DNA from 3 places in the Sphingopyxis sp. 22461 genome. Region 1 is predicted to be linked to each of the others. Evidence: riboswitches for the same ligand, from Rfam matches in the RefSeq annotation. Region 1 holds a riboswitch; each other region holds the start of a gene.

Region 1 (10,355 bases):
GGCACCGGCGTCGCCGCGGCCGAGCTCGGCCTGCTCGCGGGCGCCGACCGCGTCGAGGGCTGCCTGTTCGGCAATGGCGAGCGCACCGGCAACACCTGCCTCGTCACCATCGCGCTCAACATGTACACGCAGGGCGTCGATCCAGAGCTCGACTTCTCGAACATCGACGAGGTCATCCAGACGGTCGAATATTGCAACCAGCTTCCCGTCCACCCGCGCCACCCCTATGGCGGCGAATTGGTCTACACCGCCTTTTCGGGCAGCCATCAGGACGCGATCAAGAAGGGCTTCGCCGCGCGCGAGCGCCAGAATGACGAGCGCTGGGAAGTCCCCTATCTGCCCATCGACCCCGCCGACCTCGGCCGCAGCTATGAAGCGGTGATCCGCGTCAACAGCCAGTCCGGCAAGGGCGGCGTCGCGTGGGTACTCGAACAGGACAAGGGGCTGAAACTACCCAAGAAAATGCAGGCGAGCTTCAGCCATGTCGTACAGGCGCTCGCCGACGAAACGAGCCGCGAACTCGGCGCCGAAGACATCTGGGGCGCCTTCGACCACGCCTATCTGGTCACCGAGGGCAAGCGCTTCCAGCTCGTCGACTGGTCGGAAAGCCATGCGGGCACCGACCGCATCTTCGCGGGCAAGCTCACCATCGACGGCACCCCGCGCAGCGTCAGCGGCCGCGGCAACGGCCTGATGAGCAGCGTCATCGCCGCGCTCGCCGAGTCAGGCGGCCCGATCATGGACATCGTCGACTATAGCGAGCACGCGATCGGCCAGGGCAGCAATGTGCAGGCCGCGGCGTACGTGGAGTGCCGCACCGCCGACGGGAAGAGCCTGTTCGGCTGCGGGCTGGATACGGACGTGGCGACGGCGAGTGTGCGGGCGATCTTGTCGGCGGCGAACGGGGCTTAGAGCGATGAGCCTAGCTACAACCGCGTTTCAGCCTCGCCCCCCACAATCGATCGGAATTGCTCGTAAATTTCAAGGCGACTCAAGTTCGGGGAAGCAGCTTTGATTAGATAGTCGAAATTCAAAGAAAGAGCAGAATTTCGACGAGGATTGATCAAGATGAAATCCGTCCAAACCTCATCGTCGCGTTCGAGGTAAGAAACGTATTTAAGAATCCAGTAGATCAAGACTTGCCGAAAATCGCCTGCGATAAAATTTCTGTCAGTGTGCTTCACCTCAATAAGGATGTTACCCAAAGCGAAGTCGCCTACACCTGATGCAATCCATCCGAGACCGGGAACAAATGGATTGCTGCTAAGTTGGTGAGGTTGATTTTGACGCTCGATGCCCCGCAGCATCGTTACAAGATTTCGCGCCGCCAACTCGGCAATTTCGACGTCATTCTCGTAAAGTGCGCTAGGAATTTTAGCATCAAAGTGTCGACTCTGCCGCTTCACCGCGACGTCTAGGTAAGTCGGCCAGTCGGGATTCTCGTTGCCCGATAGAATTGCCTCTGCGCGTACGACCGACAACTCGAAAAGCATAGACGGTTGGAGAGCGCTCGATACTACGAGGGAATCATGGATCGGCGCTATCTCTTCAAAGTGGAACATTCGCTTATTCAACGATGTTACCAGTCCCCCGCTAAGTCGAGGAAAAAGGATATCCAGTATGCCCGGTATGTCGCGCGCAACTGTGCGAGGGTCGCGTAGCGGTAATCTCCTACGCAACATCCTTCGACCATTCCTCATATAGAGTAGCGAATGTTGGCCCATTGCCAAATTCGACACCAACCCGCCAAGCGGTATTCAACGTGCTCTGCAGTTGCTTGCGCGCGTGCGTACCTTCATCCCCAAATCTGCTAGCTGCCAACCAAAGCATACGCTGTTCAGAGCTTCCCAAGTTCTGCCACTGGTTTCGCAACCGTTGAAAGCTCGCACTATCTGCCCAATGCCGCCAGCAATCTATGCAAGCACGTTTAACGGTGTGAGAAGATGTCCTATCATATATTTCTCGGACCGAGCGCCCCCTGACATCCGATCTAACAAATCTAATTGCTCGCAGATAATGAAGAACATTCCCTTCCGGTAAGAGAAGATGAGGCACCTTCTGAGGTACAATATCTAGCAAATCATCAATATTTTTGAATATCTCTGAAAACTCCTCGCTCGCTCTAACTGCATATATGCCACGCATAATTTTCGACCAAGAGGCTCGAAAAGAATCGAGATTCTTTGGATCCAAAAGCGTTGCGCATAAATTGGCTGCGGTCTGGGGGTCCTGGAATTTCAGGGTACGGCTGATCTGTGCGAGAACAAATGCGTCTGGCTGAGATTTCTCTCTCTCAAGATTCAGCAAGAACTCGATATCTATATTCTCAACAGACTTTTTTAACTCATCATACTCCGACTGCGCGTGGTCGGAGTAAGGATCAAAATGAAGATCGAGTTCCCTCAAAGCTACGCTTGTGCTTTCGCCATCTCCAAGCTGAGCGGCCACATATTCCTTATAATGCTTCGCACTCAAAATCGTGGTTTTGGTCCTGTTGAGAGACAAGCCGAAATCGGCCAATGCGTGCGAGAGGACCGATAGTGCAGTATATGCATCTTGCTGAGACGAACAAATAACTGTGAAATCATCGACATACCTATGCCAATGCAGGCCAGCGTCGGATAAAGAATTATCTATCGGAACCATCATCACTTCAGCAAGTACACGAGAGCACTGGCCCCCGACAGGAAGGCCGAATGACCTCCCTGACGATATCTTATTTAGCAGCCTATCAATTTGAACTGATATATTTTTGTTCGGGAATATCCGATCTAGGGAGTTTTCCAGCCTGTGGTGATAAATCCTATCATAGAAGCTAGATATGTCTGTTTGAACGACCACCGCTCCCTCAAGCTCCATAGCATTATCGGCTAGCGTAGCCTCTTTATAGGCACGCCATGATCTATCTCGATCAAACAGTTGGGCTGGATCTTTACCAAGACGGTACGAATGAACTCTATTTGATCTAAGCGGCTCGTTCGCCTCAGCTATCCCAAAAGCCAAACCATTCAGATAAAGATTCCAGAACGGGTGGAGCTTTGTCGTAATCCGAAATCCGTGCGAGCCGGTAGCAACGAGTAACCTCTCCGCTCCCACGTTAAATGAGTTAACTATAGACACAGCTTGAGCGCGCTGAACTTTCTCCAAACGCTCAAACAAACCAAAGCAAATTTCCGATAGCTGTTCGGATTTTTCTTTCACGAATTGAGCATCTATATCGTAGGGCAACGTATCATTTTCGCCATTCTGCCCTATTTCTAAGGCAGCTTTCAGAAAATGATCCTTGGTCACATTGGCGGCCATTCTGCTCTTCCTCTCACAAGCATAACGGCGCGCTTTCGTCTCAGCACCGGTACTATTAGGCGCAGATACATCTCAACCTTGGCGCCGTCAAAGAGCGAAAAGAAGCCTTTCCTACATTTCACCCATATGGTTCATTTCATCGGTTTTATCTAACCGAAAGGACGAATCGATAGACGACGCCGCGCATAACCCCGCCACCATCCCTGCCCCCGGCAGCTATCACTGGACGCCGCGGCTCCAGCGCGACTTTCTCGAAGCCTTCGCCACCAACGGGTCGGTGAAGATTTCGGCGGCGAAGGTCGGCATGTCGCCGTCCGCCGTCTATCAGCTGAAGCAGCGGCCCGAGGGCGCGGCGTTCAGGCTCGGCTGCGCCGCGGCGCTGCTGATTGCGCGCGGGCGGCTTGTCGACGAGCTGCTCGACCGCGCGATCTGGGGTTATGACGAAACCGCCGAGATCCAGCGCGAGGAGGGCCGCACCTTCACCAAGCGCCGCCGCATCGATTCGCGCCTCGGCCTCGCGATGCTCGCGCGGCTCGACAAGATGGTCGAAACGCGCGCACCCCAAAAATGAGGATGGCTGGGCGAGGAGATGCTCGCGCAGATCATCGCCGGCGACTGGCCGGGCTTCCTCGCGCTCTTCGACGCCGCCGAAGCTGTGGCGCCGGGCGCCGCCGGGGCGGAAAACACCGACGCCGAGGGGCAGAAGGACGGAATGGCGGCCGCCCTCGCGCTCTGGCTCGCCGCGCGCGACAACCGCGCCAATCCCCTCGCCAGCCTGTGGCGCGGAACCGCAATCGCGAATGAAGTTGCGCAGATTTCCGCCATTTTCGACGCCGGACCCGAAAGCGCTGACGAGGAGGGGCCGACCCCCGAGGAAGAGGCCGCGGCAATGACCGTCTGGCACGACGAGGAAACCGGCGAGCTGCGCACCAACTTCCCGCCGCCGGGCGGTTTTATCGGCATCGAGGAAGGCGCGTTCGGCGACGAGGATTATGAACGCACGCTCGACGCGGACGAGGAAGAAGCGTGGGAGGCCGCCCATGCCGAACTCGTCGAACCGCTGCGCCGCGCCGGCGAAGCCGCCCGCCGCGCCCTCTTCGGCCTCCCCGCGCCCGCGAACGATCCGGCGCCCGCGAGCGAAAAGCTGCGGAAATCGGCGAGCGGTTGAACCCTATCCTCTTCGCGCGAATGACGAGGTTTGGCGTATGCGATCGACCCCGGCAACGCGAAGGCGCCGTGCGCGAAGAGCGGGGAGATGGTCCGCGAGCGTTTCTGACGCCCCGCGCCTCAGTCGACGACCCAATAGCCGGCCGCGCCGCCCGGCTCATACCCGCGGCGGCAGATCAGTTCGCCCTCGCTCGTGAGTTCGGCCCACGCGCCAATCGGCTCGCGCTCCATCATCACGAGCGCCGCCGCGACATCTTCGGCCTCGAACGCGACGCGCTTTTCCATTCCGAACCAGGCATCCTGGTATCGCAGGACAAAAGTCGTCAGCGCGGGCCTGTCGGCTTGTATTTCTGGACGCGGCAGACAGTCGCATTCGCCGTCGTTGGAGCCGCTGGGGTTTTGCTGGGGGAGCTTCATTGGGGGAGAGCCTTCGGTGGGGGAAACGAAGGGGGCAGTCCCGACGGCTGGCCCAGCCGTGACCGCCGCCGGGGGCGAAATATTGGGTCGGCGATGCGTCTCCTGCGTCACACGGACATACGGACGGCACCACGAAGGGCGGCGCACGACCTCGAAAATATACGGCATATCATTGTCATACTGCCCAGTATCATCAGCAGTCCGTTCGACGGGTCGCCATTTCGAATCGACAAACGACTTGACGATGGCATGGCGCGCCGGGCCGGGGCGCCGCCCGATCCGTGCCCCGGAAATGTCATATAAAGAATTCTTTATATGTGTGTTGACAGAGCCTGCCGTTTCGTTATGTTCCAACCTGTCGAGGTTCTCCGCGCCCGTTGCACGGCGTGGAGCTAAGACGGGAAGCCGGTGCAAAACCGGCGCTGCCCCCGCAACTGTAAGCGGTGAGCGATGGTCGCTATGTGTCACTGGTTCGCAAGGAACCGGGAAGGCCAGACCGCCGCGTCGATCCGTGAGCCAGGAGACCTGCCTCGTCAGATACGTCCTCCGGCGGGGTGTCCGGTCAGGCCGCATGCATGGCTGCGCCCGACCCTTGCTTTGCGGGCGCAGACGCGTGCCTGCTCGTCTGCCCGGCGCCTTGCCCCTTGCAAGGTGCTTGAAGAAATGACTGTCAGCGTCGCCACCCTCGGCTTCCCCCGCATCGGCCTTCGCCGCGAGCTCAAATTCGCGCTCGAAAGCTATTGGGCGGGCAAATCCACGCTCGCCGAACTGCAGACCGCCGCATCGGGCCTCCGCGCCCTCAATTGGACGCGGCAAAAGGCACTCGGCGCCGACATTTTGCCCTCGAACGACTTCTCGCTCTACGATCACGTCCTCGACACCAGCGCGCTGATCGGCGCGATCCCGCCGCGCTACGACTGGAGCGGCGACACCGTCGACCCCGACCTCTATTTCGCCATGGCCCGCGGCGCGCAAGGTGATGCAACGGGGCCGTCCGCCTGCGGCCACAGCCACGACACCACCGCGCAGGAAATGACCAAATGGTTCGACACCAACTATCATTTCATGGTCCCCGAACTGACCGCGGGTCAGACGTTCAAGATCGCTTCGACCAAGATCTTCGACGAATTTGAGGAGGCCAAGGCGCTGGGTTATCAAACGCGCCCCGTCCTCCTCGGCCCCGTCAGCTATCTGATGCTCGCCAAGGGCAAGGCGGTCGAACCGCTCGCGCTGCTGCCGCAGCTTCTCGACGCCTACGCCGAAATCCTCGCCCGCCTCGCCAAGGCCGGCGCCGAGTGGGTCCAGATCGACGAACCCTGCCTCGTCCTCGACCTTTCGGCCGAGCAGCGCACCGCCTTCGAACGCGCCTACGCCCGCCTCGCTACCCGCGGGCCGAAGCTGATGCTCACCACCTACTTTGGTGGTCTGGGCGACAATCTGGGTCTCGTCGCCGACCTTCCCGTCCACGGCCTCCACCTCGACCTCGTCCGCGCGCCGGGCCAGCTCGAACCCGCCCTGACGAAGCTCCAGCCGCACGTTCTGCTCTCGCTCGGCGTCGTCGACGGCCGCAACATCTGGCGCGCCAACCTCCCCGACCTCTATTGGCGGCTCAAGGAACTCGCCGGCAAACGCGACCTCATCCTCGCCCCGTCCTGCTCGCTCCTCCACGTCCCCGTCGACCTCGTGCTCGAAACGTCGCTCGACCCCGAAATCGCGCAGTGGCTCGCCTTCGCGGCGCAAAAGATCGAAGAGCTTGCCGCGCTCGCCAAGGCGCTGAACGAAGGCGAGGACGCGAGCTTCGCCGCCTTCTCGGCCTCGCGCATCGCCGCGGTCGCACGCCAGACCTCGCCAAAAATCCACAACCCCGCGGTCGCCGCCCGCCTCGCCGCGCTCGACGAGTCCGCCACCAACCGCGCCTCGCCCTTCGCCGACCGACGCGACGCGCAGCAAAAGCGCCTCGCCCTCCCCGCTTTCCCGACCACGACGATCGGCAGCTTCCCGCAGACTCCCGAGGTCCGCAAGGCGCGCGCCGCGCATATCAAGGGCGAGATCGACGATGCCGCCTACGACCGCTATCTGCGCGTCGAAACGCGCGCCGCGGTCAAATGGCAGGAGGAAATCGGCCTCGACGTCCTCGTCCACGGCGAGTTCGAACGTAACGACATGGTGCAATATTTCGGCGAGCAGCTCGCCGGCTTCGCCTTCACCCGCGCCGGCTGGGTGCAAAGCTATGGCTCGCGCTGCGTCCGCCCGCCGATCCTCTACGGCGACGTCGCGCGCCCCGCGGCGATGACGGTCGACTGGTGGCGCTATGCGCAGGACCAGACCGACCGGCCGATGAAGGGCATGCTCACCGGCCCCGTCACCATCCTCAACTGGTCTTTCGTCCGCGACGACCAGCCGCGCGAGACGAGCTGCCGCCAGATCGCGCTCGCGATCCGCGACGAGGTGCAGGACCTCGAGGCTGCCGGCGCCGCGATCATCCAGATCGACGAAGCCGCGCTGCGCGAAGGCCTCCCCCTCCGCCGCAGCGAATGGCAGCATTACCTCGACTGGGCGGTCGAAAGCTTCCGGATCACCGCAAGCGGCGTCCGCGACGACACGCAGATCCACACGCATATGTGCTATTCGGAGTTCAACGACATCATCCGCGCGATCGGCGCGATGGACGCCGACGTCATCTCGATCGAGACCGCGCGGTCGCAGATGGAGCTGCTCGATGCCTTCGCCACCTACGCCTATCCGAACGAAGTCGGCCCCGGCGTCTACGACATCCACAGCCCGCGCATCCCCGTCGAGCGCGAGATGACCGACCTCCTGACCCTCGCCGGCAAACATGTCCCCGCCGCGCAGATCTGGGTGAACCCCGATTGCGGGCTCAAGACGCGCAAATGGGACGAGGTTCGCCCCGCGCTGATCGCGATGGTCGCCGCCGCGCAGGCGATGCGCATCCGGGGCGCCTATAATGCAAACTGAGCCTGCCATGCCGACCGGCCAGCCCGCCGTCCGCGTTACCGCGATGCCCGCCAACGCCAATGTCTATGGCGACATTTTCGGCGGCTGGCTGATGGCGCAGATGGACCTTGCGGCGTCGTCGGTGGCCTCGCGCCACGCACGCGGCCGCGCGGTGACGATCTCGGTGGAAGGCATGTCCTTCCACCGCCCCGTCTTCGTCGGCGACGAGGTCTCGGTGTTCGGGCGATTGGTGAAAGTCGGCCGCACCTCGATGCATGTCGAGGTCGAAGCCTGGGCGCGCGATCGTCACGCCGACGACGATAACAAGGTCACGCAGGCGATCTTTATCTTCGTCGCCGTCGGTCCCGACCGCCGCCCGCGCGCCGTCCGCCCGCTCGCCGGGGAGATCGCCTAGACCAAAGCGCGCCGCCGGGGAACCATTCCCCGGCGGCGCCTTACAATGTCCCCACAGCGCCCCCATATAGAGACTATCGCGGCACGCGTTTTTCGTAGGCCGCCGCGACTGAGAGACATGCGCGCTCCCGCTTACAAGGAGGAGCCGCGCGCCATGAATCCCGAAACGAGCCTCGCCAACCCGGCCGTCACCGAGGAGACTGCTACCCCCGCCAGGACGCGGTCGAACAGCTTCTTCCGCCCAAAGCGCGCGCCGCTGCCCCGCGACGACGCGCGGCGCCAGGGCGACATCAGCCAACTCGCCTTTCTGACGATGGGCGGACGCGATCCCGCGATCGCCTTTCTCAATAGCGAGAACGCCGAGCTCGGCGGACGCCCGCTCGCGCTCGCAACCGCCAGCGACACCGGCTACGAACAGGTTGCCACCGCGATCCGTGCCTGGGCGCGCGATCCGGGCTTCGAATGAGCCGCGCGATGAATCTCGCGCTCCCCGAGGCCGAGGTGAAGCAAATCTGCCTGTCGCAAGGCGTTAGCATCAGCGCGATCGAGCCGCTGCAATCGGGCGGCACCCGCCTCATCTGCACCACGCCCGCCGGCGCCGAGGAAATGCGCCTGCGTCTGCGTGGTCACATCATCGACGGCGCGGTCACTCGCCATCGCTTCTACCGCCCGCCCGGCGCGCAGGGGGGATATTAGCCGCTCCCGCGCAACCTTCGTCTCAGCCCCCCGTTTCTCCTTCACTCCGGGGGAGGCAATGAACGGAGACTGCAATGAACCGCGAAGATACTGACGCCACCCACATCCTGACCAAGGACCACCGCGAGGTCGAGGCATTGTTCGCAAGCTTCGAAAAGGCCGACGGCAGCAAGGAAAAGGGCCGCATCGCCGACCAGATTTGCACCGAGCTCAAGATCCATGCGCAGATCGAGGAAGAGGTTTTCTACCCCGCGCTCAAGGGGAAGATCGACGACGACCTCCTGAAGGAAGCCTATGTCGAGCATGACGGCGCCAAGATACTGATCAACGAGATCGTCGCCTCCAGTCCCGACGACGAATTTTTCGATTCCAAGGTCACCGTGCTCAAGGAAGAGATCGAGCATCATGTGAAAGAGGAAGAGAAAGAGCACGACAATATGTTCCAGCAAGCGCGCGCAGCCGACGTCGACCTCGACGCCCTCGGCGAACAGATGCTCGCGCGGAAAGAAGAGCTGAAGGCGCAGGCCAAATCGACCGGCCTGCCGCCCGCACAAACGACGACGATGTAACTATCTCGTCGGGGCGATGGCGCGATTGTCTCACGCGTCATCGCCCGACTTGTGCGCTGTCATCCACCGGTGGATGAAAGCGACAGTAAGCGCGCTAAGCCTTGTCCCGCTTCGCCGGGCGCCGTCGCCGCAACAGGATCAATCCGCCGACGCACAGCCCGAACAGGCTAAACATTCCCGGTTCGGGAACCGGGGTCGCGCCGCCGCCCGTCGAGCTGTCGCCGCCGCTTGAACTGCTGCCCGACGGCGATGTCGCATAACCGCCCTTGAACGTCCCGATATGCATCTCGCCATTCTGCTTGAGGTTGCCGAACACCGCCGACCCCTGAATGTAATTGCGCGTCTCGGCATCGGCGAGCGGCGCGAGCGCCGACCCGCCCCATGCGGTGGTCAGCTTCAGATCCTCGGCCTCGGGGAAATTCCAGATCACCCGTTCGCCGAGGTTGTTCGTGCCGCCAAGGAAATTGTCGTTGAGGTTGATCGTCCGGCCGCTGACGTTGACGATTGCGGTGTCCGCGCCGTTCAGGTTGAACTGGATCTCGCCGATCTTGTCGAGGTCGGCCGCGGTGATGTTGAACACCGCCAGGCCCTGCGCATTCGGCTGCGCGGTAAAGGTGCCGCGGTTGCCCTGCACCGTCAGCTGGCTGTTCGATTTGAGCGTGCCCATTTCGAACGACAGGCTGCCCATGCTGCTCTTCAATTCGGCCTTGTTCTGTTGCAACCCCAGCCCGAACGCCGGGTTGCTCGCGTCGAGGTTCGAAATCACCGTATTCTGGTTGATATTGGTGTTGCTGATCGTCCCGCCGACCTTCACCGTCTGGTTCGGGCCGTTGA
Region 2 (10,355 bases), on a different contig from region 1:
ACATTGCCGCCCCGGTCGACGCCACAACTGCGCTGCCCCGCTTCGGAGATCGCGGCGGCGAGCGCGACGCCCATCCGCCCTTCGCTGCCGATAATGCCGATGCTGGTCATATGCCGTCCCCTAAATTGCCGCTCCCTTTAGCCGCTCGTGTCGAGCGAAGTCGAGATACCCATCAAAATGACGTAATGCCGATGGGCATCTCGACTTCGCTCGATGCGAGCGGATAGAGAGGAGTTATGCGTGACATCCAGAATATCGTCATCCTGACCGGCGCCGGCGTTTCGGCCGAAAGCGGCATCGACACCTTCCGCGACAGCGGCGGCCTCTGGGAACAGCATCGCGTCGAGGATGTCGCGACCCCCGAAGCCTTTGCGCGCGATCCCGACCTTGTCCTGCGCTTCTACGATATGCGGCGCGAGGCGATCCAGACCAAGGCGCCGAACGCCGCGCATGAAGCGCTCGCGCGGCTCGACGCCGCTTGGCCGGGCGAACTGCTGATCGTCACGCAGAATGTCGACGACCTGCACGAGCGCGCAGGCGCGAAACGGCTGATCCATATGCACGGCGAGCATCTCAATGCCTGGTGTACCGCATGCGACGCGCGAGTGCCGTGGACGGGGCCGTTGCTCGACCGGCCAGCGTGCAGCGCGTGCGGCATCGTCGGCACCCTGCGCCCCGACATCGTCTGGTTCGGCGAGATGCCGTACCGGATGGAGGACATTTACCACGCCCTGAACCGCGCCGACCTGTTTGTTTCAATCGGCACGTCGGGCGCGGTCTATCCCGCCGCGGGCTTCGTGCGCGAGGCGCGCGCGTCGGGCGCGCGGACGCTCGAGCTCAATATGGAGCCGAGCCAGGGCAGCTACTGGTTCAACGAGGCGCGGCAGGGTCCGGCGACGCGGCTGGTGCCCGAGTGGGTGGCGGAGATGTTGAAGGAATAACGTCGCCCCTGCGAAGGCAGGGGCCGCCGTGGGCATAGCGCTGAATCTCTCGCGGCCCCTGCCTTCGCAGGGGCGACGGTAGGTTTCTACCGCCGCGCCACGAAGAAATCTCTGAGCAGCGCCGCCGCTTCATCTTCGCCGATGCCGTCATAAATCTCGGGCCGGTGGTGGATCGTCGGCTGCGCGAAAGTGCGCGGACCGTGGACGACCGCGCCGCCCTTCGGATCGTCGGCGCCATAATAGAGCCGCGCGATTCGCGCGTGGGCGATCGCGCCGGCGCACATCGCGCACGGCTCGAGCGTCACATAGAGGTCGCAGCCGTCGAGCCGCTCGTTGCCGAGCTTGGACGCTGCAATGCGAATCGCGACGATTTCGGCATGCGCGGTCGGGTCGTGCGATTCGCGCGGGCGGTTGTGGCCCTCGGCGATAATCGCACCGTCCTTGACGATCACCGCGCCGACGGGCACTTCGCCCCATTCCGCGGCGATGCGGGCGAGATCGAGCGCGCGGCGCATCGGTTCGGGGAGCGGAAACTGGGCCATAAAAGCGGCCTATGCGCTTGACGAATCTCCTGCAAGCCGATAAGCGCGCGCCTTTCCCGGCTCACTCCGGTCCTGTATTCCCCGTTTTGCGGGAAGTGCCCGGACGCCGATCCGAAATTTTTTTGACGAGGACGAAGACCATGTCGCGCATCTGCGAACTGACCGGCAAGGGCCGCCAGGTTGGCCACAATGTGAGCCACGCCAACAACAAGACCAAGCGCACCTTCCTGCCCAACCTGCAGAATGTGACGTTGCTGTCGGACGCGCTCGGCAAGGGTGTGAAGCTGCGCGTGTCGACCCACGGCCTGCGCACGGTCGAGCATAATGGCGGTCTCGACAACTGGCTGCTGAAGGCCGGCGAAGACCAGCTGTCGACTTCGGCGCGCAAGGTGAAGAAGGAAGTCGCAAAGAAGCTGGCCGAAAAGGCCGCTTAAGCGCTTTCGAATCGCTAAAAGCAATCAGGCCGCCGGATCACCGCGCGGCCTTTTTGCTGTCCGGCCTCTTTTTCGACGGCAGGCCCACCAGTTCAAATTGCAGCAGCAGACTGCGTTGCCAGACATTGAAATTATTGTCGGCAACGAGCCACAGCCAGGTCCGCCCCTGCTCGACCGAAATCGCCGCGCCTTCATAATTTTCGGCGAGCGCCGCCGGGACGCGGCCGATCGTCCGTGATCGCACGACAGCGTCCTTCTTTATGTCCGCGGGGTCGACGACAGCGACGATCGTCGTGAAAACGGGGTCGAAGCCGAGCCGCCGGTGCACGATCAGGATGCGCCCGTCGGGCAGCGCCGCGGCAGCGCTGACCAGCCCGCGCCCCGCCGAATCATAAAAGAAGCGAATCGGCGCGGGACCGGGCGCGGCCGGATCGCCGGTGTAGATCAACGCCTCGCGCCCGCGCGGATCGTCGTTGGCGTCTTCCAGAAAGACCACCGTCCGGCCGTCCGGCAGCCGCGTCATCGCCTCAGGCCCGCGATTCCTGGGCCAGCGCGCCGGTTCGGGCAGCTTGCGTCGCGACTCGATTGCCGAAAGACCGGCATCGAGTCGCCAGATTTCGTTGATCCCCTCGAGCGCGATCCAGCTCTTGCCGCTTTCGGGGGCGACAAACATCGCCTCGGCATCGACCATGGATTTGCGTTGCGGCCTGCCGTCGGGCGTCGGCAGCGCGCGAATCCGGACATCCGAAACCGAACCGCGCGCATCGAGCGTCAGGCGCACTCCATAACCATTGTCGCCGATCAGCTGAAACCGGTCCGGCCCCATCCGCGCGAGCGCCGAAAAGCCGCCGAACCGGCTGTGCGGGCTGACGAGATGCCAGCCGCGGACGAACCGCATCGCACCCGAAGCCTCGGGCGCGAAAACCAGCGGACGCGCGGCGGCGCCTTCGGTCATGTCGCCCTTGGGAAAGCGCATGACGGTGCCGGGCACCGGACCGACGGCAAGAAAGATCAGGGCAGCGAAGAGCAAGCGGCGCATCGCCGCGGGTTAGGGCGGCGATACGCGAAAGGGAAGCGGTTCGCCGCAGAAAGCTGAACATCAGCCAACAACCATGTTCAGGCTTCGCTCAATGCGAATCAGGCAAAACCTGTTTCATCGACAAAGCCCAGTCGGGCCAATGACGACGAAGGAGAACGACAATGAAAAAGATGGTGACCCTCTCGATCGCCGCCCTGATGTCCGCCGCGACGCTGGGCATGGCGGCTCCCGCCGCGGCGCAGAACGGTTATTATGACCGCGACGGCTATTCGAGCTATTACAGCGGCTACGACCGCGACGATCGTCGCTACGACCGCTATGACCGCCGCGACTATCGCCGCGACCGCCGCGATTACCGCAACGATCGCCGCTATTACCGTGGTGACCGCCGCAACTATCGCCAGTGCGACAAGGGCACCGGCGGCACCGTGATCGGTGCGATTGCAGGCGGCCTTGCCGGTCATGAAATCGCCGGCCGCGGCGACCGCACGGTCGGCACGATCATCGGCGGCGCTGTCGGCGCCCTCGCCGGCCGCGCGATCGACAAGGGGAATGACGGCTGCCGTTAAGGGCTGTCCCGACCCCCAATAATTTCCTTCCCTCCTCCACCCCGCCCGGCCCCGCGCCGGGCGGGGTTTTCTTTGCGCCCAGCAGGCCGGGGAGGAGGCCTTGCCATAATGGCCGGGAAAGCCTAGGTTTGCTGCCAAGTGCACGCCTGCGGTCTTGCGGGCGCGTGAGCAGAACAGGTTACGATAGCCATGCGGCAAATGGCAGCGCCATCAGGGCGACCGCCGCGGCCAGGCCCGGCGGTAAAAGGACGAAACAAGGCGGGTGGCGAATCGCGTCCGATGCCGATCACGCGGCCGCGCAGCTATGCCGCGATCGACCTTGGCACCAACAATTGCCGGCTTTTGATCGCCCGCCCGCAAAATGGCGAGCTCGTCGTCATCGACGCTTTTTCGCGCATCGTCCGCCTCGGCGAAGGCTTGCACGGCAGCGGCCGCATCAGCGACGCGGCGATGGACCGCACCGTCGCGGCGCTGTCGATCTGCGCCGACAAGCTGCGCCGCCGCCACGTCTCGCTGTCGCGCGCGGTCGCGACGGAAGCGTGCCGCCGCGCGAGCAACGGCGAGGAACTGGCCGAGCGTGTCCGCCGCGAAACGGGCATCGTCCTCGACATCATCTCGGCCGCCGAAGAGGCGCGGCTCGCGGTGCTCGGCTGCCACAATCTGATGGAGCCCGGCGAAGGCCCGGCGCTGATCTTTGACATCGGCGGCGGTTCGACCGAGCTGATGCACGTCGATGTGTCGGACCATGACGTCAAGATCCACGACTGGATCAGCGTGCCGTGGGGCGTTGTCTCGCTGACCGAACATGCGCCGCTTCCCGACGACAGCCTCGCCGGCCGCCAGGCCGCCTATGCGCATATGCGCGAAGTGACGCGCGAAGCTTTTGCCGCCTTTGCCGGGCGCGCCGAACGCTTTGCCGGTCAGAAGCTGCGCCTGCTCGGCACCAGCGGCACCGTGACGACGCTCGCCAGCGTCTTCCTCGACCTGCCGCGATACGACCGGCGCGCGGTCGACGGGCTGGTGGTCCCATCCGATGCGATGCGCGACATCAGCCGCCGCCTTGCCGACGCGAGCATCGCCGATCGTGCCGAAATCGCATGCATCGGCCGCGAGCGCGCCGACCTGGTCGTCGCGGGCTGCGCGATCCTCGAGAGCATCATCGACCTGTGGCCCGCCGTGCGTGTCGGTGTCGCCGACCGCGGCATCCGCGAGGGCATCCTGCGCACGCTGGCGATGCAGGGCCGCGACATCCCCGTCACCCGCCGCGAGTATCGCAAATGAGCGGTGCCGGCGGAAAGGGTGGCAGCGGCCGCGGCGGTCTCCATGTGCGCGTCAAAACCGCGCGCAAGCGCAGCGTCTCGTCGACGCGCTGGCTGCAACGCCAGCTCAACGATCCCTATGTGCGCCGCGCGCAGGCCGAGGGCTATCGCTCGCGCGCCGCGTACAAGCTGATCGAGCTCGACGAGAAATTCGGCTTCATCAAGAAATCGCGCGCGGTCGTCGACCTCGGCATCACGCCCGGCGGCTGGTCGCAGGTCGTACGCAAGGCGAACCCGCGCGCGCGTGTCGCCGGGATCGACCTGCTCCACTGCGAGCCGATCGAGGGCGTCGAAATCCTCGAAATGGATTTCATGGACGATGCGGCGCCCGACGCGCTGATCGAAGCGCTCGGCAGCGCCCCCGACCTCGTCATTTCGGACATGGCGGCGAACACTGTCGGCCATCAACAGACTGACCATCTGCGCACGATCGGCCTTGCCGAAACCGCCGCCGATTTCGCGGTGCAGAATCTGCTGCCCGGCGGCGCGTTTGTGGCCAAGGTGTTCGCGGGCGGGGCGGATCACACACTGCTGACTCTACTAAAACGTCACTTCACAACGGTAAAGCACGCCAAACCGCCGGCGAGCCGCAAGGGGTCGCCCGAGCTCTATGTCATCGCCCAAGGCTTCAAGGGCCGGAGCAAGGACGCGGAATAAACAGTGTAATGGCTCGAACCGGGGGAGAATTTTGATGGCCAAGTCGGGGCAGTCGGTCGCGGCTATGACGCTTGCCGCGCTGATGCTGGCATCGTGCGGCGGCGGGGGTGGTTCGAGCACCCCCGGAAGCGGCGGCGCCGTCACGGTCACCCCAACGCCAACCCCCACCCCGACCGCCACTTGCGCGCTGGCGTCGCGCCAGGCTTTTGCGAAAGCGGTGATCGACGAATGGTATCTGTTCCCGAACGACATCGCGAACGTCAGCGCGGCGAGCCATAGCAATGTCGAATCCTATATCGACGCGCTCGTCGCCCCGGCGCGCGCGCTGAACAAGGATCGTTTCTTTACCTACATCACCTCGATCGCCGAGGAGAACGCCTTCTACGCCAGTGGGTCGAGCGCGGGCTTCGGCGTCCGCATGAGCTATGATGCGGCGGGTCAGCGCATCCTCATTGCCGAAGCCTATGAGAGCGCGCCGGCTTTTGCTGCCGGGATCGACCGCGGCACCGCGATCGTCGCCATCGGCACGAACAGCGGAAATTTGCGTAGCGTGGCGAGCATCGTCGCCGCCGAAGGGACCGCGGGCCTCACCAATGCACTCGGCCCGAGCGACCCCGGGGTCAGCCGCGTGCTGCGCATCACCGACGCGGCCGGAACGCGCGACGTCACCGTTGCCAAAGCCGATTATTCGCTCGACCCGGTTTCGGACCGCTATGGCGCAAAGATCATCACCGAGGGCGGCCGCAACTACGGCTATCTTAACCTCCGCACCTTCATCTCGTCGGCGGACGCCCAGTTGAAGGCGGCCTTCGCCGATTTCGGCGCGCGCGGCGTGACCGACATCATCATCGATTTCCGCTACAATGGCGGCGGCCTCGTTTCGACCGCCAATCTGATGGGCGATTTGATGGGCGCGGGCCGCGCCGGGCAGCTGTTTTCGCAGACCCGTTTTCGTCCGAACAAATCCGCAGAGAATGACGAGCACCGCTTTGCGCCGGTAAGCCAGTCGATCGCGCCGACGCGCATCGCCTTTATCGGCACCGCGTCGACCGCGTCGGCGAGCGAACTCGTGATCAATTCGATGCTGCCCTATCTCGGCGCCAATATGACGCTGGTCGGCGGCAACACCTATGGCAAGCCGGTCGGCCAGATCGCGCTCGACAAGGCCGAATGCGACGACCGCATGCGCGTCGTCGCCTTTGCGACGGCCAATTCGGCCGGCGCGGGCGACTATTATGACGGCCTCGCTCCGAAAATCACGAACAGCTGCGCTGCGAGCGACGATCTGACCGTCCCGCTCGGCGACCCGCGCGAGGCGTCGATCCGCGCCGCGATCGGCTTCCTGTCGGGCACCGCTTGTACCACGCGGATCGCCGACGCCAGCGCGGGGGCGGCGGCGCGGAGCCGCAGCGCGCGCGTGCTCGCCGAGCCCGAAATGCTGACCCCCGAGCGGCCGAGCGCGGCGCAGCGCGAACTGCCCGGGCTGTTCTGATCGCCCCCTGCTGCATCGCAGCAATTGACCGCGGCCCGAAAAAGGGGCTAACGGCCGCGGCAAGCGACAGGTTCCCCGGCGACGGGGACTAAGAGGGAACGGGAAAACCCCGGCTGCCCCTGCAACTGTACGCGGCGAGCCATCGGCCACTTGCCATTGGGATTCCGGTCCCGAGAAGGCGGCCGACCGGCGCTGACCCGCAAGCCAGGAGACCTGCCCGTCGCCGTCGTCTTTCGCGCGGACAGGGTGTGCCGGGCGGACGGGGGTGAACCCGCATGACGACAAGCTTGGCCGCGCATGGGCGCGGGCGATGTCGTGTGTCCCCGGGACAACCGCATCGACCGTGTTCGTGAGCGGCATTGTCGAGGGGTTATCCTGTGTTTAAAGTGTTTTTCCGAAGTTCGATCTGCCTCGCCGCCGTTGCGGCATCCTCCGCTGCGTTCGCCGACGAAGCGTCGACCGCGCACGCTGTCGCCGCCGACGGCGACAGCATCATCGTCACCGCGACGCGCGCGCCGCTGACGCTCGACGAAGTGCCGTCGTCGATCGCCGTGCTCGACAAGGAAGCGATCGACCGCGCGCAGGATATCGGCGTCACCGAACTGCTGCTCCGCACGCCCGGCATCAGCATTGCGCGCAACGGCGGCTACGGCACCTCGACCTCGCTGCGCATCCGCGGCGCCGAATCGGAGCACACCGTCGTCGTGATCGATGGGGTGAAGCTCAACGATCCGTCGTCGACCGGCGGCGGCTTCAACTTCGCCAACCTGCTCATCGGCGATATCGACCGGATCGAGGTGCTGCGCGGCCCGCAATCCATCCTGTGGGGCAGCCAGGCGATCGGCGGGGTTGTCAACGTCGTCACCGCCTCGCCCGAAAAATCGCTCGAAGGCAGCTTCGACCTCGAGGCCGGGTCGCGCGAGACCGTCAGCGCGCGCGCGGCGATCGGCGGCCGTACCGGCCCGCTCGCCTGGCGCCTCGGCGGCCAGCGCTTCACCACCGACGGCATTTCGTCGCACGCCAAGGCGTTCGGCGGGGTCGAGCGCGACGGCTATCGCAACACTAATCTTTCGGGCCGCGCCGAACTGGCGCTCGCCGACAATGTCAGCGCCGAGGTCCGCGGCTATTATTCGAGCGGCCGCGTCGAATTCGACGGCTTCAATACCGACAGCAACGACTATGGGCTCAACAAGGAATTCGTCGGCTATGCGGGGCTCAATTTCGACCTCGCGGGCGGACGGTTCCGCAACCGCGTCGCTTTTGCCTATACCGACACCAACCGCGATAATTTCAACCCCGACCGCGCACGCCCGCAGAGCTTCGAGGCCGACGGCCAGAACAAGCGCTGGGAATATCAGGGCAGCTTCGATTTTACCGATCGCATCACCGCGATCTTCGGGGCCGAGAATGAACGCTCGGACTTCCGCAGCCGTTCGCCCTCGGCATCGCTGGCGACCCCGCTTCCGGCGTTCGTGCGCGGCAAGGCCGAACTCACGAGCGCCTATGGTCAATTGAGCATCGAGCCGATCGACGGCCTGACGCTCAACGGCGGCGTCCGCTATGACGATCACGACCGCTACGGCGGGCAAACCTTGTTCGCGGCGGGCGGCGTCTGGCGTCTCGCCACCGGCACCGTGCTGCGCGCCAGCTATGGCGAAGGCTTCAAGGCGCCGTCGCTTTATCAGCTGTTCAGTGAATATGGGAATGTCGGGCTCGATCCCGAAGAAGCGCATGGCTGGGAAGCCGGCATCGAGCAGCATCTGTTCGACCGCAAGCTCGTCGTCGGCGCGAGCTGGTTCGACCGCACGACGACGAACCAGATCATCTTCAACAGCTGCAGCTTTCCGACCTCGACCGATCCGCTCTGCACGGTGCCCGGCAGCAGCCCGGCGACCCCGCGCTTCGGCTATTATCTGAATGTCGCGCGCAGCGAAGCACATGGCGTCGAGGCGGCCGCGGCGCTCACGCTCGGCGGGCTGACGCTCGATGGCAATACCAGCTGGATCGTCGCCGAGGACCGCTCGGAAGGCACCGCCAATTTCGGCAAATGGCTGCCGCGCCGCCCCCGCAACACCGCCAACGCCTCGGCGAGCTATGCCTTCGGCTTCGGGCTCGAACTCGGTGCGGCGGTGCGCTGGTCGGGCAAGAGCTATGACAATGCGAGCAATGCGACGCGGCTCGACGATTATACGCTCGTCGACCTGCGCGCCGAATATGCGCTGTCCGATGCGGTGAAGCTGTTCGCGCGCGCCGAGAATATCTTCGACGAGCAATATATGACGGCGTTCCGCTATGGCTCGCTCGGCCGCAGCATCTACGCCGGCATCCGGGGTCGCTTCTGATGGCCGCGCTGTCGGACCGGAGCGCCTCGGCGCTCTGGGTCTCGCTGCTGACGGCAGCGAGCACCGCGACGACACTCGCGCTCGCCTGCGCGACCCCCTTTCCGGCGCTTGCGGCGCTCGCGGCGGTGCATATGCGCCGCCGTGACGGCGTGGCGCTGATGCTGCTCGCCTGGGCCGCGAGCCAGTTCGTCGGCTTCTTTCTGCTCGGCTATCCGCGCGACGGGAGCACGCTCGGCTGGGGCGCCGGGCTCGGCACCGCCGCGGTGGGATCGGCGCTCGCAAGCTATGCGGCGTTGCGGGCGCTCCCATACCGCTCGGTCGCGGCGCGGCTCAGCCTCGCCTATGCGGCGGGGTTCACGGCGTTCAAGGGCATCATCCTCCTATGGGCGCTTGTGCTCGGCGGGCTGCACACCGCGATGGCACCCGACCTGCTCGCCGAACAGTTCGTGCGCAACGGTGCGATCCTGATCGGGCTTTACGCCCTGTATCGCGCGCTCGTCGCGGTTGGCGTCCCGGCGCCGCCGCAACCGGCAACGGCGGCATAATGCTGACGCGCGTCGACCCGGGCCCCGCGGTCGTGGTGTGCAACACCTGCCGCCACAGCCGCGAATCCCGGGACGACGCCGACGGCGTGCGCGGTGGTGCGCGGCTCGTCGAGGCGCTGAAACAGCTTAAGGAAGGCGATCCGCGCTACGCCGGCATCGCGGTGCAGGAAATGGCGTGCCTGTTCGCATGCCAGGACCATTGCACCGTCCACCTGCGCGCGCCCGACAAGGTCGGCTATGTCCTCGGCCGGTTTCAGGGCGATGAAGAGTCCGCGCGCGCCATCCTCGACTATGCGGTCCATTATGCGACAAGCGAGCATGGCCGCGTCCCCTTTTCGCTTTGGCCCGAAGGCGTCAAAGGGCATTTCATCACCCGCACCCCGCCACCAGGATTTGTCGCCGAATGACCAGCTTTGCCTCCGTCCATGCCTTCGAGGCCGCGCTTGCGAACCTGCGGGATCCCGATGCCGGGGCC
Region 3 (10,355 bases), on a different contig from region 1:
ATCCTCGTGACAATGTATAAGCAAATCCGACTGGGAAGGACGAATCATGCCGCCGATGACGCGCAACCTCACATGCCTGACGCTGGCCACTCTGATGGTGGCTGCGCAGCTCTCCCCCGCCCCGCTGATGGCCAAGCCCACAACGAGCACGAACGAGGCGGCGTCGATGGATTCCGCGGGCTGGATGCGTCCCGATCCGAAGATGGATCGCTTCGTCGCCGACCTGATCGCGCAGATGACGCTCGACGAGAAAGTCGGGCAATTGTCGCTGCTCACCAGCGACTGGGATTCGACCGGCCCGACGATGCGCAAAGGCTATCAGGACGATATCCGCAAGGGGCGCATCGGGTCGATCTTCAATGCCTTCACCGCCAAATATACGCGCGAGCTGCAGCGGCTGGCGGTCGAGGAAACGCGGCTGAAGATCCCCCTGCTCTTTGGTTATGACGTCGTCCACGGCCACCGCACCATCTTCCCCATCTCGCTCGGCGAGGCGGCGAGCTGGGATCTTAAAGCCATTGAAAAAGCAGCACGAATCTCTGCGACCGAAGCATCGGCGGAGGGCATTCACTGGACATTCGCGCCGATGGTCGACGTCGCGCGCGACCCCCGCTGGGGCCGCATGTCCGAGGGCGCGGGCGAAGATGTCTACCTCGGCAGCAAGATCGCGGTCGCGCGCGTGCGCGGTTTCCAGGGCGACGATCTGAAGCGTGTCGACACCGTGCTCGCAACCGCCAAGCATTTCGCCGCCTATGGCGCGGCGCAGGCCGGCCGCGATTACCACACCGTCGACATCTCCGAACGCACGCTGCGCGACATCTATCTGCCGCCCTTCAAGGCCGCCGCCGACGCCGGCGCCGCGACCTTCATGACCTCGTTCAACGAATATGACGGCGTCCCGGCGTCGGGCAGCCACTATTTGCTCACCGACGTGCTGCGCAAGAAATGGGGCTTCAAGGGATTCATCGTAACCGATTACACGTCGATCAACGAAATGGTCCCGCACGGCTATTCGCGCGACCTGAAACAAGCGGGCGAACAGGCGATCAACGCCGGGGTCGACATGGACTTGCAGGGCGCGGTGTTCATGGATCACCTCGCCAAGTCGGTCGCCGAGGGCAAGGTCGACGTGAAACGCGTCGACGAGGCGGTGAAAGCGATCCTCGAAATGAAATATCGCCTCGGCCTGTTCGAGGATCCCTATCGCTACTCGGACGAAGCGCGCGAAAAGGCGACCATTTATCGCCCCGACTTCCTCGAGGCGGCGCGCGACGTCGCGCGCAAGTCGATCGTGCTGCTGAAGAACAAGGACAATGCCCTGCCCCTCGCCGCGACAGCAAAGTCGATCGCGGTGATCGGCCCGCTCGGCAACAGCAAGGACGACATGATCGGCAGCTGGTCCGCCGCGGGTGATCGCAAGGAGCGGCCGGTGACATTGCTCGAGGGGATGCAGGCGCGCGCGCCCAAGGGCACGACGGTCGCCTATGCCCGGGGTGCCGGCTATCAGTTCGCCGACGCGGGCAAGAACGACGGCTTTGCCGAGGCGATCGCGCTCGCGCAGAAATCCGACGTCATCATCGCGGCGATGGGCGAGCATTGGAACATGACGGGCGAAGCGGCGAGCCGCACCTCGCTCGAACTGCCCGGCAACCAGCAGGCGCTGCTCGAAGAGCTGAAAAAGACCGGAAAGCCGATCATCCTCGTGTTGATGAGCGGGCGCCCGAACAGCATCGAATGGGCCGACGCCAATGTCGATGCGATCCTCGAGGCCTGGTATCCGGGCACGATGGGCGGCCATGCGATCGCCGACGTTCTATATGGCGATTACAACCCGTCGGCCAAGCTGCCCGTGACCTTCCCGCGCAATGTCGGGCAGGTGCCGATCCATTACGACATGAAAAATACCGGGCGGCCGATCAAGCCCGAGGATCCGAACGCCAAATATGTCTCGCGCTATCTCGATACGCCGAACACCCCGCTTTATCCGTTCGGTTACGGCCTCAGCTACACGAGCTTCGCCTACTCGCCGGTGACGCTCGACAAGGCGAAAATCCGCCCGGGTGAGAAGCTGACCGTGAGCGTCACCGTGACCAACAGCGGCGCGCGTGATGGCGAGGAGGTCGTGCAGCTGTACGTCCGCGACCTCGTCGGGTCGGTGACGCGGCCGGTGAAGGAGCTCAAGGGCTTCGAGAAGGTGATGCTCAAGAAGGGCGAGAAGCGCACGATCCGCTTCACCCTGACCGACGCCGACCTCGCCTTCACGCGCCAGGACATGAGCTGGGGCAGCGAGCCCGGCCAGTTCAAGCTGTGGGTCGGTCCGTCGTCGGCCGAAGGGTCGGAGGCCAGTTTCGAGCTGTCCGAATAGGATGACGCCGATGCGTGTCCGCAACCTGATCGCCCTTGCCGCCGCGCCGCTGGTCTTCACCGCACCGGCGCGCGCGCAGGGGCCCGAGCGGCCGAACATCGTCTACATCATGTCGGACGATCATGCCTATCAGGCGATCTCGGCTTATGGGTCGCCGGTGTCGAAGCTCGCGCCGACGCCGAATATCGACCGGATCGCGCGAAACGGCGCGATCTTCACGAACAGCTTCGTCGGCAATTCGCTCTGCGGCCCCAGCCGCGCAACCTTGCTCACCGGCCGCCAGAGCAACGCGCACGGCTTCAAGCAGAATGGCAACAAGTTCGACAATGATGTCTGGGTCTGGCCCCGCGCGCTGTCGCAGGCGGGTTACACCACCGCGATGTTCGGCAAATGGCACATCAACCATTCGCCCGCGGGCATCGGCTTCGACGATTGGAAGGTGCTCGACGACCAGGGCGAATATTATAACCCCGACATCATCACGCCGAAGGGGCGCAGCGTCGTCGAAGGCTATGCGACCGACCTTATCACGCAGTACAGCCTCGACTGGCTGAAGAACGGCCGCGACAAGTCGAAGCCCTTCGCGATCCTGATCCATCACAAGGCACCGCACCGCAATTTCATGCCCGCGCTGCGCCATGTGCAGAAGTATCAGGGGTTAACCTTCCCCGTCCCGGCCAATTATTTCGACAATTATGCCGGACGCCGCGCGGCCGCGGCGCAGGAAATGAATATCTATCGCGACATGTACGAAGGCCACGACCTCAAGATGACGGTCGCGGCGGGATCGGCACAGCTTCGCTACAACCGGTGGCCCGGCGCGTTCGACCGCATGACGCACAAGCAGCAGGCCGAATGGGACGCGCTGATGCAGGCCGACAACGACCGGATGAACGCGGCGAAGCTCGCGGGACAGGACATGGCGCGCTGGAAATATCAGCGCTACATGCAGCAATATTTCGGCACCGTCGCCGCGGTCGACGAGGGCGTCGGCGCGGTGCTCGACTATCTGAAGGACAGCGGCCTCGAGCGAAATACGATCGTCGTCTACACATCGGATCAGGGCTTTTACCTCGGCGAACATGGCTGGTTCGACAAGCGCTTCATCTATGAAGAATCGATGCGGACGCCGTTCCTAATCCAATATCCCGGGCATATCCGTGCGGGCACTCGCGTTGCGGCGCCGATTCAGAATATCGACTATGCGCCGACCTTCCTCGATTTTGCCGGGGTGAAGGGTCCGGGCACCATCCAGGGCCGGTCGATGCGCGCACTTTTCGCCGCCCGTCCACCCGCCGACTGGCGCAAGGACGTCTATTATCATTATTACGAATATCCGGGCTTCCATTCGGTTCGCGCGCATTATGGCGTGCGCGGCGAGCGCTACAAACTCGTGCGCTTTTACGGCGCCGACATCGATGCCTGGGAATTCTATGATCTGAAGACCGACCCCGGCGAAATGCACAACCGCTTCGACGACCCGGCGATGAAGGCGCCGATCGCTACAATGAAGCGGAAGCTGGTCGAACTTCGGCGCCAGTATCAGGACGATAGCGGACCCTCGATCTAGGCCGGCGACTTGTCGCGGGGGCCAAGCGGGGTTAGGCGCAGATACGTGAGTCCCGACACGCCACCCCCGCCCTCCGCGCTCGCGCCGTTCCGCTACCAGGCGTTTCGCGCGATCTGGATCGCGAACCTCGCGTCGAACATGGGGTCGATGATCCAGTCGGTCGCAGCGGCGTGGCTGATGACCGAACTCACCCAATCGCACCTGCTGATCGCGCTGGTACAGGCGGGCGCCACAATCCCGATCCTGCTGCTCGGTATCTTCGCGGGCGCGATCGCGGACAATTTCGACCGGCGGCGCGTGATGCTCGCGGCGCAAACGGGGATGCTCATCGTCTCGGCGGCGCTGACGCTGACGACCTATCTCGACGCGATCACGCCGCTAAGCCTGCTCTTCTTCACCCTCGCCGTCGGATGCGGGACCGCGCTCAACGGCCCGGCGTGGCAGGCGTCGGTGCGGCTGCAGGTCGGGCCGAGGGACCTGCCGCAGGCGATCGCGCTCAACACCATCGCGTACAACCTTGCGCGCAGCGTCGGCCCGGCGCTCGGCGGCCTGCTGATCTCGATTGTCGGCACGGCCGCCGCCTTTGGGCTCAATGCGATCAGCTATATCGTGCTGATCGTCGTGCTGCTGCGCTGGCATCCCGAAACCACGCCGCGGCGCCGCACTTCGATGCTGACCGCGATCGCCGCGGGCATAAGTTTCTGCGCGCATTCGGACCCGGTACGCCGCGTGCTGATCCGCGGCTTCGCGTTCGGCTTTGGCGCCGCGGGGTTTCAGGCGCTGCTGCCGTCGCTCGTCCGCGACCGGCTGCACGGGACCGAGGTCATCTATGGCCTATGCCTTGCCGCCTTCGGCGCGGGGTCGATCTTCGGTGCGCTGCTGGTGAGTTCGGCGCGGCACCGCTGGGGCAGCGACCGGGTGGTGACCGCCGCCTCGCTGATCTTTGCCGCCGCGATGCTGCCGGTCGCGCTCACGACAAGCCTTCCATGGGTCATCGTTGCCGCCTTCGTCGCGGGCGGGGCGTGGGTGTCGACGCTGACGACGCTCAACGTCGCGATGCAGCTCCGTTCGCCCGAGGAAATCCTCGGCCGCTGCCTGTCGATCTATCAGGCAGTAACCTTCGGCGCGATGGCGCTCGGCGCCTATGCGCTCGGGCTGATCGCCGATCTGGCGTCACTACCGGCCGCGATCCTGATTTCGGCCGGCTGGCTGATCCTCTCGGCGCTCGTGCTGCGCTTCGTCGCGCCGATGCCGCGGCGCGACGAAGGCAGGTTGTTGCCCTAGACGCGCGGCCTTCCATAACGCGCATAGAGCGTCGGCAGCGCGAACAGGGTAAGCAGCCTCGGCGCGATGGGGTGGGCGCGGCGATGATCGTCGAACGGCAATAGGCATTGCGAAAAAGCGCGGCTCCTTTATGGGCTGCGCGGGCGGGGCTTGCCCCGCGCATGATCGCGTCGGTGCCCGAGAGGGCTTAAAATGGGAACGCGGTAACGGGGTTCGTCCTGAACCCCCGAAACCGAGGCTGTCCCTGCAACTGTAAGCGGCGAGCGCGATGCACCGGTCCGAAACTTTCGGATCAGCCACTGGGGCCACCCTGGGAAGGCGTGCATCAAGCCCTGACCCGCGAGCCAGGAGACCTGCCGGCGTGGGTCGCTCAATGCCCTGGCCCAGGGAAAGGCCGCGGCACGGAGACATCCGTCGAGCGACGACCAAGCGGCTGGAGCCGCTTCGGTGCCGGAGGCGCAGGCATTACGCCGCTTGCGACGCCAGCACCGGTCGATCGCGCCCGCGCATCGGCAGGCTCCGCCTTCGTTGCCGGCGTGCGGGGGGTCTTCCCATGAAAACGCGTACCGACGCCGAACACACGGCGAAGATGAAGAAAATCCAGGCCGCGCAGGCGAAGAAGGTCGCGACGAAAACCGTCGAAAAGGGCCTGATCATCGTCCACACCGGCCCCGGTAAGGGCAAGACGTCGGCCGCACTTGGCATGGCGGTGCGCGCGATCGGCCACGGCATGAAGGTCGGCGTCATCCAGTTCGTGAAGGGCGCGATGGCGACGGGCGAGAAAGCGGTATTCGACCGCTTCCCGGACCTGATCGAGTTCAAGCCGATGGGCGAAGGCTTCACCTGGGACACGCAGGACCGCACGCGCGACATCGCGGTGGCGCGCGAAGCGTGGGACGAGGTCAAGCGGATGATCGCCGACCCAAGCTATGCGATGGTCATCGCCGACGAGCTCAATATCGTGCTGCGTTACGACTATCTGCCGGTCGATGAGGTTCTCGAAGCGCTCGCCGCCAAGCCGCATATGACGCATGTCATCATCACCGGCCGCAATGCGCCGCAGGAGCTGATCGACGCCGCCGACCTGGTGACCGAAATGGCGCAGGTGAAACATCCGTTCCGCGAACAGAATGTGAAGGCGCAGCGGGGGATCGAGTTCTGATGCGGCGGCGCGGCCTGTTGACGCTCGCGGCGCTGTCGGGCGGCGCGGGCCTGTTGTGGGCAGCCTCCCCCAACCCGCCCGCGAAAGCACCCGCGATTCCGCAGCGCATCGTGTCGATCAACCTCTGTGCCGACCAGCTTGTGCTTGCGCTCGCAGATCGAAAGCAGATCGCGGGGCTGACAAAAAATGCGACCGACCGCGAAATGTCGGGCGAGGCGGCGAAGGCGCGCGGGATACCGCTGCTCAGCAATTCGGCCGAACAGATTCTCGCGATCGAACCCGACCTGATCATCGGCATGCCGGCGAGCCGCAGCGCAGCGCTCCGCGCGCTGCCGAAGCACACCTATCCGCTGCTCGACCTCGCCACCGCGAACACCCTCGATGAAATCTACACCTCGATCCGCGAAACCGCGGCGGCGGTCGGCCATCCCGAGCGCGGCACGGCGCTGATCGCGCAGATGGAGCGTGAGCTGGCGGGCCTGCCGAAGCCGGGGAAGGGCCGCGTCGCCGCCTATTACCAGCGGCGCGGTTATATGACCGGGACGGGCACGCTGATCGACGAGCTGATGACGCGCGTCGGCCTCGTCAACCTCGCGGGCAAGCTCGGCAAGCCGCCGCTCTCGCAGCTCAGCCTCGAGGAGATGGTCGCGGCCGAGCCCGACTTCCTGATCGTCGAAAGCGCGACCGACAAGGTGACTGACCAGGGGAGTGAAATGCTGCATCATCCGGCGCTCAAGGACATTCCGCGCATCAGCGTCCCGCAGGCGTGGACGGTGTGCAGCAGCCCCGCCTACTCGCAAGCGGCGCGCAGCATGGCGGCGCAGATCGCGGGCATCGATGGGGGCCGTTCATGACCCGCTTCGCCCTCCCCCGCTGGTCGCTGATCGCCGCGTTGGCGGCGCTGGCATTGGTGTCGGCGGTCGCATCGCTGCTGTTCGGCGCGGTCGACCTGTCGGTCACGCGCCTGCTGGCGGCCGCGACCGGCGACGGCGACAAGGTCGCGAGCGTCATCCTGTTCGATCTCCGCCTACCGCGCACGTTGCTCGCGATTGCCGTTGGCGCGATGCTCGGGCTCGCGGGCGCGGCATTGCAAGGCTATCTGCGCAATCCGCTCGCCGAGCCGTCGGTGCTCGGCACGTCGAACGCGGCAGCGCTTGGTGGTGTCGCCGCGATCTATTTCGGGCTGGCCGACATCCATCCGATCGTGCTGCCATTGCTCGCCACGGGAGGCGCGCTCCTCTCGCTCGCTTTGCTCTTCATCCTTTCGGGCAAGGCCGAAAGCCCGCTGACGTTGATCCTCGCTGGCATCGCGGTGGGAACGCTGGCGGTGGCGGGGACCAGCTTGGCGTTGAACCTGTCGCCGAACCCGTTCGCTGCGATGGAGATCATGACGTGGCTGCTCGGCAGCCTCGAGAACCGGTCGTTCGACCATGTATGGATCGCGCTGCCGTGCATCGCGATCGGCACCGCGATGCTGCTGTGGAACGGGCGCGCGCTCGATGCGCTGACGCTCGGGGAAGATGCGGCGCAGGCGCTCGGGACGGACCTGCGGCGCACGCGGCTCCGGCTGCTGATCGGCACCGCGATCGGGGTCGGCGGCGCGGTGGCCGTAACGGGGGCGATCGGTTTTGTCGGGCTGATCGTACCGCATCTCATCCGCCCGCTCACCGACCGCAGCCCCTCGGCGATCTTGCTGCCCTCGGCAATCGGCGGCGCGGCGCTGCTGACGCTCGCCGACCTCGGCGTCAGGATCATCCCGACGACGAACGAGCTCAAGCTCGGCGTCGTCACCGCGTTCCTCGGCGTCCCGGTCTTCCTTGTCCATCTCATGCGGGAGCGACGGCTATGGTGAGCCTGGTCCTCGACCATGTCGGCGTCACGCTCGGCCGCCGCGCCGTCGTCCACGACGTCAGTGCCGAATTCGGGCCCGGCACGCTGACCGGGATCGTCGGCCCCAATGGCGCGGGCAAGTCGACGCTCGCGCGCGCGATGCTCGCGCTGGTGCCGGCGAGCGGGACGGTGCGCGTCGACGGCGTCGATGCCGCGGCGATGCCGCGCGCAGAGCTTGCGCGGCGGATCGCCTATGTGCCGCAGGGGCAGACGCTGCACTGGCCGCTGACGGTCGAGCGGCTTGTCGGGCTGGGGCGGCTGCCGCATCTCGCGCCGATGTCGCGGATCGCCGATGCCGACACCGCCGCGATCGAGCGCGCGATGGCGCGCGCCGACGTGCTCGACCTGCGCGACCGAATCGCGACCGAATTGTCGGGCGGCGAGCGCGCCCGCGTGCTGTTCGCGCGGGCGCTCGCGGTCGAAGCGCCGGCGCTGATCGCCGACGAACCGCTCGCGAGCCTCGACCCGGGACATCAGATCGACGTGATGGACATGCTGCGCGCCGAGGCGGCGGGCGGCGCGCTGGTGATCGCGGTGCTCCACGACCTGACGCTCGCGGCGCGCTATTGCGACCGGCTGCTGCTGATCGACGAAGGCCGGATCGTTGCCGACGGGACGCCTGGCGAGGTGCTGACCGCTGAGCGGCTGCGCGCGGTCTATGGCATCGATGCAGAGGTCGAGACGGGCGGCGAGTGGCCAACGATCACCTTGTTCGGCCGCGCCCGATGAGTGCCGAAACGCTGTTCGCCGAGCAGGGATATGCGGCGGTGCCGCTGTTCGATCCCGAATTCGTCGGCGCGGCGCAAACGGATATCGCCGAACATATCGACCGCGTCTCACGCGCGCTGTACCTGCCCTTCGAACAAAGCTGCCCCGACGCCCCGCCGAGCGAACGGATCGACCGCGTGTACGCGCACGAGCGCAGCGTCGCGAATTTGCTGCGCGTCGCAGTGTGTACCGACACGCATCGCGGGCAGAGGCTTCAGGCACTCGCGAACGATCCGCGGCTGATCGAAACCGCCGGGCGGCTCGGCGGCCGCGCGCTGTCGGGCAAGATCGTGCGCGTGCGCGCGAGCATCGCCTGTTTTCCCGAGCATCGCCACGCCTGGCACAGCGACGTTGCGCGCGACGACGGCACCGGATGCGGCAAAGTCATGGTGACCGCATGGATCCCCCTCAGCGATGCCGGACCCGAGCGTGGTGGGCTCGAAATTGCGGCGGGGCGCCAGCCCGCACCGTTGGCGAGCGAGGGCGACGATGGCTTTGAAATCCCCGAATGGCGGCTTGCGGGCCTGCCGCGTGTTCAGCCCGCATGCCCGGCGGGGACGGTGCTGTTCCTCGATCGCTTCACCCCGCATCGTACCTTGCCTGCGCGCGCGACGCGCTTTGCGCTCGTCGTGTGGATGAAGGCCGCCTGACCCGGTCCGCCGCGGCCCGTCCTACCGCGCAGCTTCGACCCGAACCGTCCGGCTGGTGCGCTTGCCATCGGCGGAGCGGCTGCGCAGCTCTACGGCACCGCTGACCGCCACCGGCCCGGCATAGCGCGTCCACGCGCCGCCCTCGACACGATATTCGATCGCGGTGCCGGGGAACATGCTGTTCGCCTCGAGCTTGCCGTTCGCGATCCGCGCGCCCGGCGGCGCGACGCGATAGGCGACACCCATTTTTTCGAGCATCGGGAACTGTGCCGCGGTGCGCCCGGCGAAATTCTGCCAGCCCGCCTTGAGCTCCGCAGCGTCGACGCGCTTGTCGCCCCATTCATAGCTCGCCCCCGCCTGATAGATCGGGGTCCACGGTGTCGGCGCCCACGCGCGTTCGGCGAGCGCGAGCAGGCGCGGGAAGAGCATATAATCGACCTGCGCGTCGGTACGGATCGTCTCGCTCCAGAGCTGCCCTTGCAGTCCCGCGACGCGACGGCCCGGTTGCAGAACGGGCTTGTCCTCTATCGCCTTGCCCTCGGCCTGGATGTTGCGGATCGTCGCGGCGTTAGCGGGCAGGTTGCCCGGCATGAAGCCGAACACCTGATACGGATCGACGCCGCGCGAGGCCCAGTTATAACCGCTCTCGTCGGGGTGCGGCGCATA

The links. Region 1 has a riboswitch for cobalamin ahead of metE (5-methyltetrahydropteroyltriglutamate--homocysteine S-methyltransferase). Riboswitches for the same ligand answer to the same signal wherever they lie in the genome.
Region 2: it holds a riboswitch for cobalamin, as region 1 does, so the genes downstream of both, ACTJI5_RS05635 (TonB-dependent receptor plug domain-containing protein) here and metE (5-methyltetrahydropteroyltriglutamate--homocysteine S-methyltransferase) in region 1, are expected to answer to the same signal.
Region 3: it holds a riboswitch for cobalamin, as region 1 does, so the genes downstream of both, cobO (cob(I)yrinic acid a,c-diamide adenosyltransferase) here and metE (5-methyltetrahydropteroyltriglutamate--homocysteine S-methyltransferase) in region 1, are expected to answer to the same signal.

What each region holds. Positions count from the first base shown of each region.
Region 1 is NZ_JBQENY010000002.1:461,308-471,662, forward strand. Features, by position in the region: gene leuA (2-isopropylmalate synthase) at 1-912, shown strand, start outside; gene ACTJI5_RS04850 (hypothetical protein) at 927-1,562, opposite strand; gene ACTJI5_RS04855 (RNA-directed DNA polymerase) at 1,672-3,303, opposite strand; gene ACTJI5_RS04860 (hypothetical protein) at 3,581-3,874, shown strand; gene ACTJI5_RS04865 (hypothetical protein) at 3,893-4,471, shown strand; gene ACTJI5_RS04870 (hypothetical protein) at 4,591-4,887, opposite strand; cobalamin riboswitch at 5,232-5,434, shown strand; gene metE (5-methyltetrahydropteroyltriglutamate--homocysteine S-methyltransferase) at 5,551-7,863, shown strand; gene ACTJI5_RS04880 (acyl-CoA thioesterase) at 7,853-8,257, shown strand; gene ACTJI5_RS04885 (hypothetical protein) at 8,411-8,722, shown strand; gene ACTJI5_RS04890 (hypothetical protein) at 8,731-8,952, shown strand; gene ACTJI5_RS04895 (hemerythrin domain-containing protein) at 9,027-9,521, shown strand; gene ACTJI5_RS04900 (choice-of-anchor A family protein) at 9,616-10,355, opposite strand, start outside.
Region 2 is NZ_JBQENY010000003.1:126,171-136,525, forward strand. Features, by position in the region: gene dapB (4-hydroxy-tetrahydrodipicolinate reductase) at 1-110, opposite strand, end outside; gene ACTJI5_RS05595 (NAD-dependent deacylase) at 237-941, shown strand; gene tadA (tRNA adenosine(34) deaminase TadA) at 1,028-1,483, opposite strand; gene rpmB (50S ribosomal protein L28) at 1,624-1,917, shown strand; gene ACTJI5_RS05610 (esterase-like activity of phytase family protein) at 1,955-2,956, opposite strand; gene ACTJI5_RS05615 (glycine zipper 2TM domain-containing protein) at 3,118-3,525, shown strand; gene ACTJI5_RS05620 (Ppx/GppA phosphatase family protein) at 3,715-4,806, shown strand; gene ACTJI5_RS05625 (RlmE family RNA methyltransferase) at 4,803-5,501, shown strand; gene ACTJI5_RS05630 (S41 family peptidase) at 5,536-6,993, shown strand; cobalamin riboswitch at 7,045-7,228, shown strand; gene ACTJI5_RS05635 (TonB-dependent receptor plug domain-containing protein) at 7,371-9,335, shown strand; gene ACTJI5_RS05640 (hypothetical protein) at 9,335-9,880, shown strand; gene ACTJI5_RS05645 (DUF1636 domain-containing protein) at 9,880-10,287, shown strand; partial or broken gene cobT (nicotinate-nucleotide--dimethylbenzimidazole phosphoribosyltransferase) at 10,284-10,355, shown strand, end outside.
Region 3 is NZ_JBQENY010000013.1:89,011-99,365, forward strand. Features, by position in the region: gene bglX (beta-glucosidase BglX) at 47-2,365, shown strand; gene ACTJI5_RS19995 (sulfatase family protein) at 2,376-3,935, shown strand; gene ACTJI5_RS20000 (MFS transporter) at 3,981-5,219, shown strand; cobalamin riboswitch at 5,375-5,594, shown strand; gene cobO (cob(I)yrinic acid a,c-diamide adenosyltransferase) at 5,773-6,381, shown strand; gene ACTJI5_RS20010 (ABC transporter substrate-binding protein) at 6,381-7,235, shown strand; gene ACTJI5_RS20015 (FecCD family ABC transporter permease) at 7,232-8,233, shown strand; gene ACTJI5_RS20020 (ABC transporter ATP-binding protein) at 8,227-9,000, shown strand; gene ACTJI5_RS20025 (phytanoyl-CoA dioxygenase family protein) at 8,997-9,689, shown strand; gene ACTJI5_RS20030 (family 20 glycosylhydrolase) at 9,711-10,355, opposite strand, start outside.